DNA from 2 places in the Cohnella hashimotonis genome. Region 2 is predicted to be linked to the other one. Evidence: a T-box and tRNA genes for the amino acid it is inferred to sense, from the RefSeq annotation. Region 2 holds a T-box; the other holds one or more tRNA genes.

Region 1 (3,402 bases), 1.9 Mb from region 2:
GTTCAAGGGCAACTTCTACAAGTGTGGAGACGAGACGCCCCATCCACACTACTTGTCCTGGTCCCGCATCGACGTCCCGACGCCGAATTTCCACCTGAGCGCCTACTTCGGTACACTCGCCTTTCGCTGACGCCATAAAGTGGGGGCGAAGCCTATGCTTCGTCCTCACTGTTGCGATAGCCGCCGCTTTTCCTGAATAACTTTCTAAACCTGCTCGAGAAATTGCCCCTCAGACCGTTGGCAGCCTGTCCGTTCACGATTCCGTCGTCGCCTCGAATGTTCTCAAATAATGATGCAAATCAAAATTTTTCATCTTTTGGGCGCAGCAAAATTTATACTTCGCTCCGCTACCGCAAGGGCAAGGCTCATACACATTCGCTGGCGCGTATTTTTCTCGAATCGCCTTTTTCAAATCAGTCAGATCCTCCGTATAGTCCATGCCCAATATATAATTCCAGGTAAAATGTTCGCATACTTGTGTAACCTGTGCCGCTCGATCAGGAGAGTTCAACTTGACCACAATCGGCTGATGCGCGGACCCCCATCCCTTCTCCGGATAAGCCTTCTTCTCTGTCATTGCCGTCTGCTCCCCATCGATCGGCAAAGGCTCGGATACAAACTTGTTTAGCAATCGTTCATGATCGGGCATTTCGTCTAACCGCCCGCCCATATAAAACTCAGCTACTGGCAGGAAGGACTCCACATCACCGGAACGCAAGGCAAATTCATAGGATTGTAAAGCAGGTGATTGCGGAGACGCCGTTTCATTGCTCTCTCTTGTTGCTGCAAGCTCCTCTTCCGTAGGCAGAAAGGAAACTTTATTTTGAAGCCCACGATTCATATCAAACAGCATGCTTAGCCCGTTTGCCAAAAGTTCGCGCAGCCTCAAAGAATCAAGCTTGGTGTAAAAACGAGCATATGCGAGAGACTGACGCAGATGCTTCGCGGCAAGCTCCCATTCCTCAATATCAAACAGCAAACTGCCCAACGAATAGTGAGATTCTACCTGCGCCTGGTCGATGCTGATCGAATACTCGAACACGGCTGCCGCCAAATCCGGCCTTCCACCCTTAATATACAAGTTGCCCAATTTGTTCCATAGCAAACTGTTGTCAGGCTCTTTCCTGAGCTGCTTTAAAAAACCTTCTTCGCCTTGCGTTGCCCATTGCGGGCTCATACCGTTATGCAATTGTATCCTGCCAATCATATATCCTGAATCCAGGTCTTCTTTCTCAAACTTGGCCCGTAACACATACCCCATTAACTCAATTCCGAAAAATGCCGTGGTAAATTCCCATGCCCCCGCAGCATTACACTCGACACAACGAAAATAACCGGTAAATTGTGAGTGGTCGAGTAGGCTCCTCATATTTTGCTGTGGATCCGAGCCTGATTTAGCTGCATCTTCCGCCGCTTTTTTCCAGCCGCCGACGTCCAATACAATTAATCCGAGATCATAGTTTCCCACGTAACCGCAGTGTCCGCACCTTAGCCGCTGCTTATTCGGCTTATAAAACGGCTTGATCCTGTTTAAGTGTTTTACAACCAGCTTTTTTGCACTTCCGGGCAGCATCGTTACTGTCGGAGTCTTACCCGTCAGAGGCTTCATGCCAGTCATCAACGTAATAAGATCCGGATGAAATCCTTTCCCCTTGCCCATTGGATCTCTCCTTTAAGCTTATTTTTCGAATGAGAGAAGAAAACAAATAAAACCTTTAGCTCGAATGAACTAAAGGTTAATCACTTTCATATGGTGCGCGTAGAGGGACTTGAACCCCCACGGTTGCCCGCCAGATCCTAAGTCTGGTGCGTCTGCCAATTCCGCCATACGCGCATATGGCCAATGAAAAGCCGCTTGTAAAAACCAAATGGCTGGGGATCTAGGATTCGAACCTAGGAGTGACGGAGTCAAAGTCCGTTGCCTTACCGCTTGGCTAATCCCCAACGGATAAGATAATGGATGGTGGAGGCTGAGGGGATCGAACCCCCGACCCTCTGCTTGTAAGGCAGATGCTCTCCCGGCTGAGCTAAGCCTCCGTATGTATGGTGACCCGTGGGGGAATCGAACCCCCGTTACCTCCGTGAAAGGGAGGTGTCTTAACCGCTTGACCAACGGGCCATAAAGCTGGAGCTCTCAACCGGGATCGAACCGGTGACCTCATCCTTACCATGGATGCACTCTACCTACTGAGCTATGAGAGCTTATGTTTTACAGAGCTTGCGCCCTGAAAACCGGATGCGAAACGAACCTGCGCTTAGAAATGCTCTTGCCTGTGCGGCTTGCCGTTTGTTCCTAGATCGGAACAGTAGGATAAGCCCTCGACCGATTAGTACTCGTCAGCTGCACGCATTGCTGCGCTTCCACCCCGAGCCTATCAACCTCGTGTTCTCCAAGGGGTCTTACTAATTGGGAAATCTCATCTTGAGGCGGGCTTCGCGCTTAGATGCTTTCAGCGCTTATCCCTCCCGCACTTGGCTACCCAGCGATGCTCCTGGCGGAACAACTGGTACACCAGCGGTGCGTCCATCCCGGTCCTCTCGTACTAAGGACAGCCCCTCTCAAATTTCCTACGCCCGCGACAGATAGGGACCGAACTGTCTCACGACGTTCTGAACCCAGCTCGCGTACCGCTTTAATGGGCGAACAGCCCAACCCTTGGGACCTACTTCAGCCCCAGGATGCGATGAGCCGACATCGAGGTGCCAAACCTCCCCGTCGATGTGGACTCTTGGGGGAGATAAGCCTGTTATCCCCAGGGTAGCTTTTATCCGTTGAGCGATGGCCCTTCCATTCGGTACCACCGGATCACTAAGCCCGACTTTCGTCCCTGCTCGACTTGTAGGTCTCGCAGTCAAGCTCCCTTATGCCTTTGCACTCTTCGAATGATTTCCAACCATTCTGAGGGAACCTTGGGGCGCCTCCGTTACGCTTTAGGAGGCGACCGCCCCAGTCAAACTGTCCGCCTGACACGGTCCCTTCACCGGATTCACGGTGACAGGTTAGAACCTAGATACGATCAGGGTGGTATCCCAACGGCGCCTCCATTGAAGCTTGCGCTCCAACTTCTTAGGCTCCCACCTATCCTGTACAGACCGTACCCAAGTTCAATATCAAGCTACAGTAAAGCTCCATGGGGTCTTTCCGTCACGTCGCGGGTAACCTGCATCTTCACAGGTACTAAAATTTCACCGGATCTCTCGTTGAGACAGCGCCCAAGTCGTTACGCCATTCGTGCGGGTCAGAATTTACCTGACAAGGAATTTCGCTACCTTAGGACCGTTATAGTTACGGCCGCCGTTTACTGGGGCTTCGGTTCACAGCTTCGGGTTGCCCCTAACCGCTCCCCTTAACCTTCCAGCACCGGGCAGGCGTCAGCCCGTATACTTCGCCTTACGGCTTCG
Region 2 (3,402 bases):
CCGTAGTGGCGGAGCAGTCGGTGCTGCCGGGGAGGCGGGGACTCTATGCCGAGAGGGGGAGACCTGTCGTGACGGAATCGTCGAACGGATTGAGATTCGATATTTATGAACGGGTGCAGCTGGCCAGCGACGCCTTGTCCATCGACACGCTCGAAGAGATCGAGCTGTCGCCGCACATCGAGGCGTTGGAACAGGAAGATAGCGTGCTGCTTAGGGGATATTTGTTGCTGAGCGGTACTTACCGGGCGATCGGCGAAACGGAGGCGGCCGGCACGCTGGAGCATCGCATCCCGGTCGAAATTTCTTTGCCGCAGAGCCGCGTGCGCCAATTGGAGGAGCTGGACGTCGAGATCGACCACTTCGACGTCGATCTGCTCACCGAGCGCTCGCTGAACGTGACGGGCGTATTAGGCTTGCGGGGCGTGCAGACAGAAGTCCGCGAAGCGCCGGTATGGCGCGAGGACGAGTTCACGGTCGCGCACGACGCGCCGGAGCTGATATCGGCACCGGAGGCGGAGCGGCGCGACGAAGTCAGCCAAGCCTTGGCGCTGCCGCCGCTTGGCACTGCCGCATTCGAACCGGCGAAGGAAGCCGGGGAGATCGATTATGGCAGAGCGCAGGAAACCGGACGGACGGACATCCCGTTTTCCGCCGGAAGTCAGCCTCAAGCGCCCGTCTATTCGCAGCCGGGGCCGGTTTATTTGCCGCCTGCCTGGACGGACCCGAACGCCGTTCAGGAAGCGGCCGCTTCGCCGGTCTGGTACGAGCAGCAGCGAGCGCGCGCCGAAGCGGAGGCGCGCGCTCGCGAAGAGGCGCTGCTCCGGCAGCAAGAGCTCGCCCAGGTCGCCGCCGAGGCATTGGAGCGGCAGCTCGCCGAAGCGACGAGGGCGGAGGCGGAGGCTCGCGCCGCCGAGGAAGCACGCGCGTTTGAACTGGCGGAGCGGGAAAAAGCCGAGCGTGAAGCGCTTGAGGCGTCTGCGTTGGCGGAACGCAACAGGCAGCTGGCGGAAGAACGCGACAGGCGGGAAGAGGCCGAAGCCTGGGAACGGCTGCTCGCCTATCAGCGTCTTGAGGAGGAGCCGGCGGAGTTCATCGAGCCAGCCGAGACCGTTCCTCCGAAGTCCGAAGCCCCTAGCTATCCGCAGGTGTTTGAGACGAACATCTCTGCACCGCCCCTGTGGCCGGGCGTGGAGAGCGACGCTGGTGCGCAAGATCAGACGGAAGCGGCCGAAGCCGACGATACGTCCAAGACCGAACAACGCCAGCCTGACCCGACCGGACCGAAGCTGGGATTGTCCAGCAAGGGATCGGGCGGAGCGGAGTCGTCTTTTGGCGTCGGCATCCTTTCTCAGCTGGGAGACAAAGGAGCGATCCGCGAGGCCGGTCTGAAGGCGGCCGAAGAGGCGAGGCTGGCCGCGCCGCCCGAGACGCCGCAAAACCGTGCCACAGGGGACGAGATCGAGTGGACGCGTCTCTTTCTCGCCAAAGATGCCGGCCAATCGTTTCGCAAGGTGAAAATGGTCATCGTGCAGCGGGAGGATACGCTCGACGGCATCGCGGGCAAGTACCAGCTCCAGTCCCGCGAGCTTCAGCTGTACAACAGGCTTCCCGATCCGCATCTGGCGGAAGGGCAAGTGCTCTATATCCCTTAAGCTATCAGCAGCTCGCCCTGCGGCCGCAACGGCCGCGGGCGTTTTTTGCGTTCCGCCGCCGATCTGCTCTCGTCCCTCCGGGGTCCCGCGCCTCCGGGTCCCCGACGCTGCCGCGGCAGGTTGACTGCATGTAGCCGTACGGGTATGATAGGGAAATAAGACATGGATAGGGATCAGTAAGCAGTCGTACCCTTCAGAGAGCGGAACCGCTGCCTTGCAGCGCTGCGAGGTTCCGCAGGAAGTAAGCTGCCGAAGTCGCCCTGGAGTTTCCCGTTCGAACCGAGCACGCCGTAGAACGGGACGGCCGCAGCCGTTATCTTGCGTTCGAGAGCCGCATGTCGTCCGAATGGAAGATGCGGAATGAAGGTGGTACCACGGAAGTTCAACCTTTCGTCCTTTGCGGCGGGAGGTTTTTGCTTTTTTTCGGGGTCTCGCCCTGAATCCGAGCGCGCTTCGGCAGCGCCGTCCCCGTGCGAACGGGGGGCGCGAAGAGCCGAAGGCGGATCGCCAATCGTCTGATCCACGTCCCTGGAGGTTGTGAACTTAATGAGCGACATCAATCAAAGCAAATCCCTTGAGCTGCCGACGACGTACGACCCGACCGGCGCCGAACAAAAATGGTACGAGGCCTGGCTTGAAGGCGGATATTTCAAAGCCGGATTGAGACCGGAAGCGCCCAAATACACGATCGTCATCCCGCCGCCCAACGTGACGGGCATGCTGCATATCGGCCATGCGCTCGATCTGACGCTGCAGGACATCCTGATCCGCTTCAAGCGGATGCAGGGCTTCGACGCGCTTTGGGTGCCGGGAACGGACCATGCGGGCATCGCCACGCAGACGAAGGTCGAGAGCACGCTTCGCGAGGAAGGCCTGTCCCGCTACGATCTCGGACGCGAGAAGTTCCTCGAGCGCGTTTGGGACTGGAAGGAGCAATATGCCGGTTCGATCCGCAAGCAGTGGTCGAAGATGGGGCTCAGCCTGGATTATTCCCGCGAGCGCTTCACGCTCGACGAAGGCTTGTCCAAGGCGGTTCGAGAGGTGTTCAAGCGCCTCTACGACAAGGGGCTTATCTATCGGGGCAAGCGCATCATCAACTGGGATCCGGCCGCCAAGACCGCGCTATCCGACATTGAAGTCGAATACAAAGAAGTGAACGGACATTTGTATCATCTGCAGTATCCGCTGTCCGACGGCAGCGGGCATCTGACGGTCGCGACGACGCGTCCCGAGACGATGCTCGGCGATACGGCGGTAGCCGTGCACCCCGAGGACGAACGCTACAAGCACTTGATCGGCAAGACGCTCCGGCTGCCGATCATCGGCCGCGAGATTCCGGTCATCGGCGATGAGTACGTCGACAAGGACTTCGGCAGCGGCGCGGTCAAGATCACGCCGGCTCACGATCCCAACGACTTCGAGGTCGGCGCCCGTCACGATCTGCCGCAGATCATCGTGATGGATGAGAGCGGTCGGATGAACGACCAAGCGGGCCCTTACGAAGGTATGGATCGCGCCGAATGCCGCAAGGCGATCGTCAAGGACCTGCAGGAGCAAGGCGTCCTGATCCGGATCGAAGATCACGTTCACCAGGTCGGCCACAGCGAGCGCAGCGGCGCCGTCGTCGAGCCTTACCTTTCGACGCAGTGGTTCGTCTCCATGAAGCCGCTCGCCGAAGCCGCGATCCATGCGCAGCGCTCCGGCAAGGGAGTCAATTTCGTGCCGGACCGTTTCGAGAAAATTTATCTGC

What was found. The T-box of region 2 lies ahead of KB449_RS07740 (valine--tRNA ligase). A T-box ahead of a tRNA ligase gene usually reads a tRNA of that ligase, here a tRNA-Val.
Region 1: it has a tRNA-Val gene. The T-box ahead of KB449_RS07740 (valine--tRNA ligase) is inferred to sense a tRNA for this amino acid. The anticodon was not compared.

Annotation. Positions count from the first base shown of each region.
Region 1 covers NZ_JAGRPV010000001.1:104,549-107,950, reverse strand. The annotation lists gene KB449_RS00570 (carbohydrate-binding family 9-like protein) at 1-130, shown strand, start outside; gene KB449_RS00565 (SEC-C metal-binding domain-containing protein) at 254-1,660, opposite strand; tRNA gene KB449_RS00560 (tRNA-Leu) at 1,752-1,834, opposite strand; tRNA gene KB449_RS00555 (tRNA-Gln) at 1,870-1,944, opposite strand; tRNA gene KB449_RS00550 (tRNA-Val) at 1,962-2,037, opposite strand; tRNA gene KB449_RS00545 (tRNA-Glu) at 2,045-2,119, opposite strand; tRNA gene KB449_RS00540 (tRNA-Thr) at 2,127-2,202, opposite strand; rRNA gene KB449_RS00535 (23S ribosomal RNA) at 2,308-3,402, opposite strand, start outside.
Region 2 covers NZ_JAGRPV010000001.1:1,978,052-1,981,453, forward strand. The annotation lists gene KB449_RS36445 (LysM peptidoglycan-binding domain-containing protein) at 1-1,652, shown strand, start outside; T-box leader at 1,807-2,053, shown strand; gene KB449_RS07740 (valine--tRNA ligase) at 2,199-3,402, shown strand, end outside.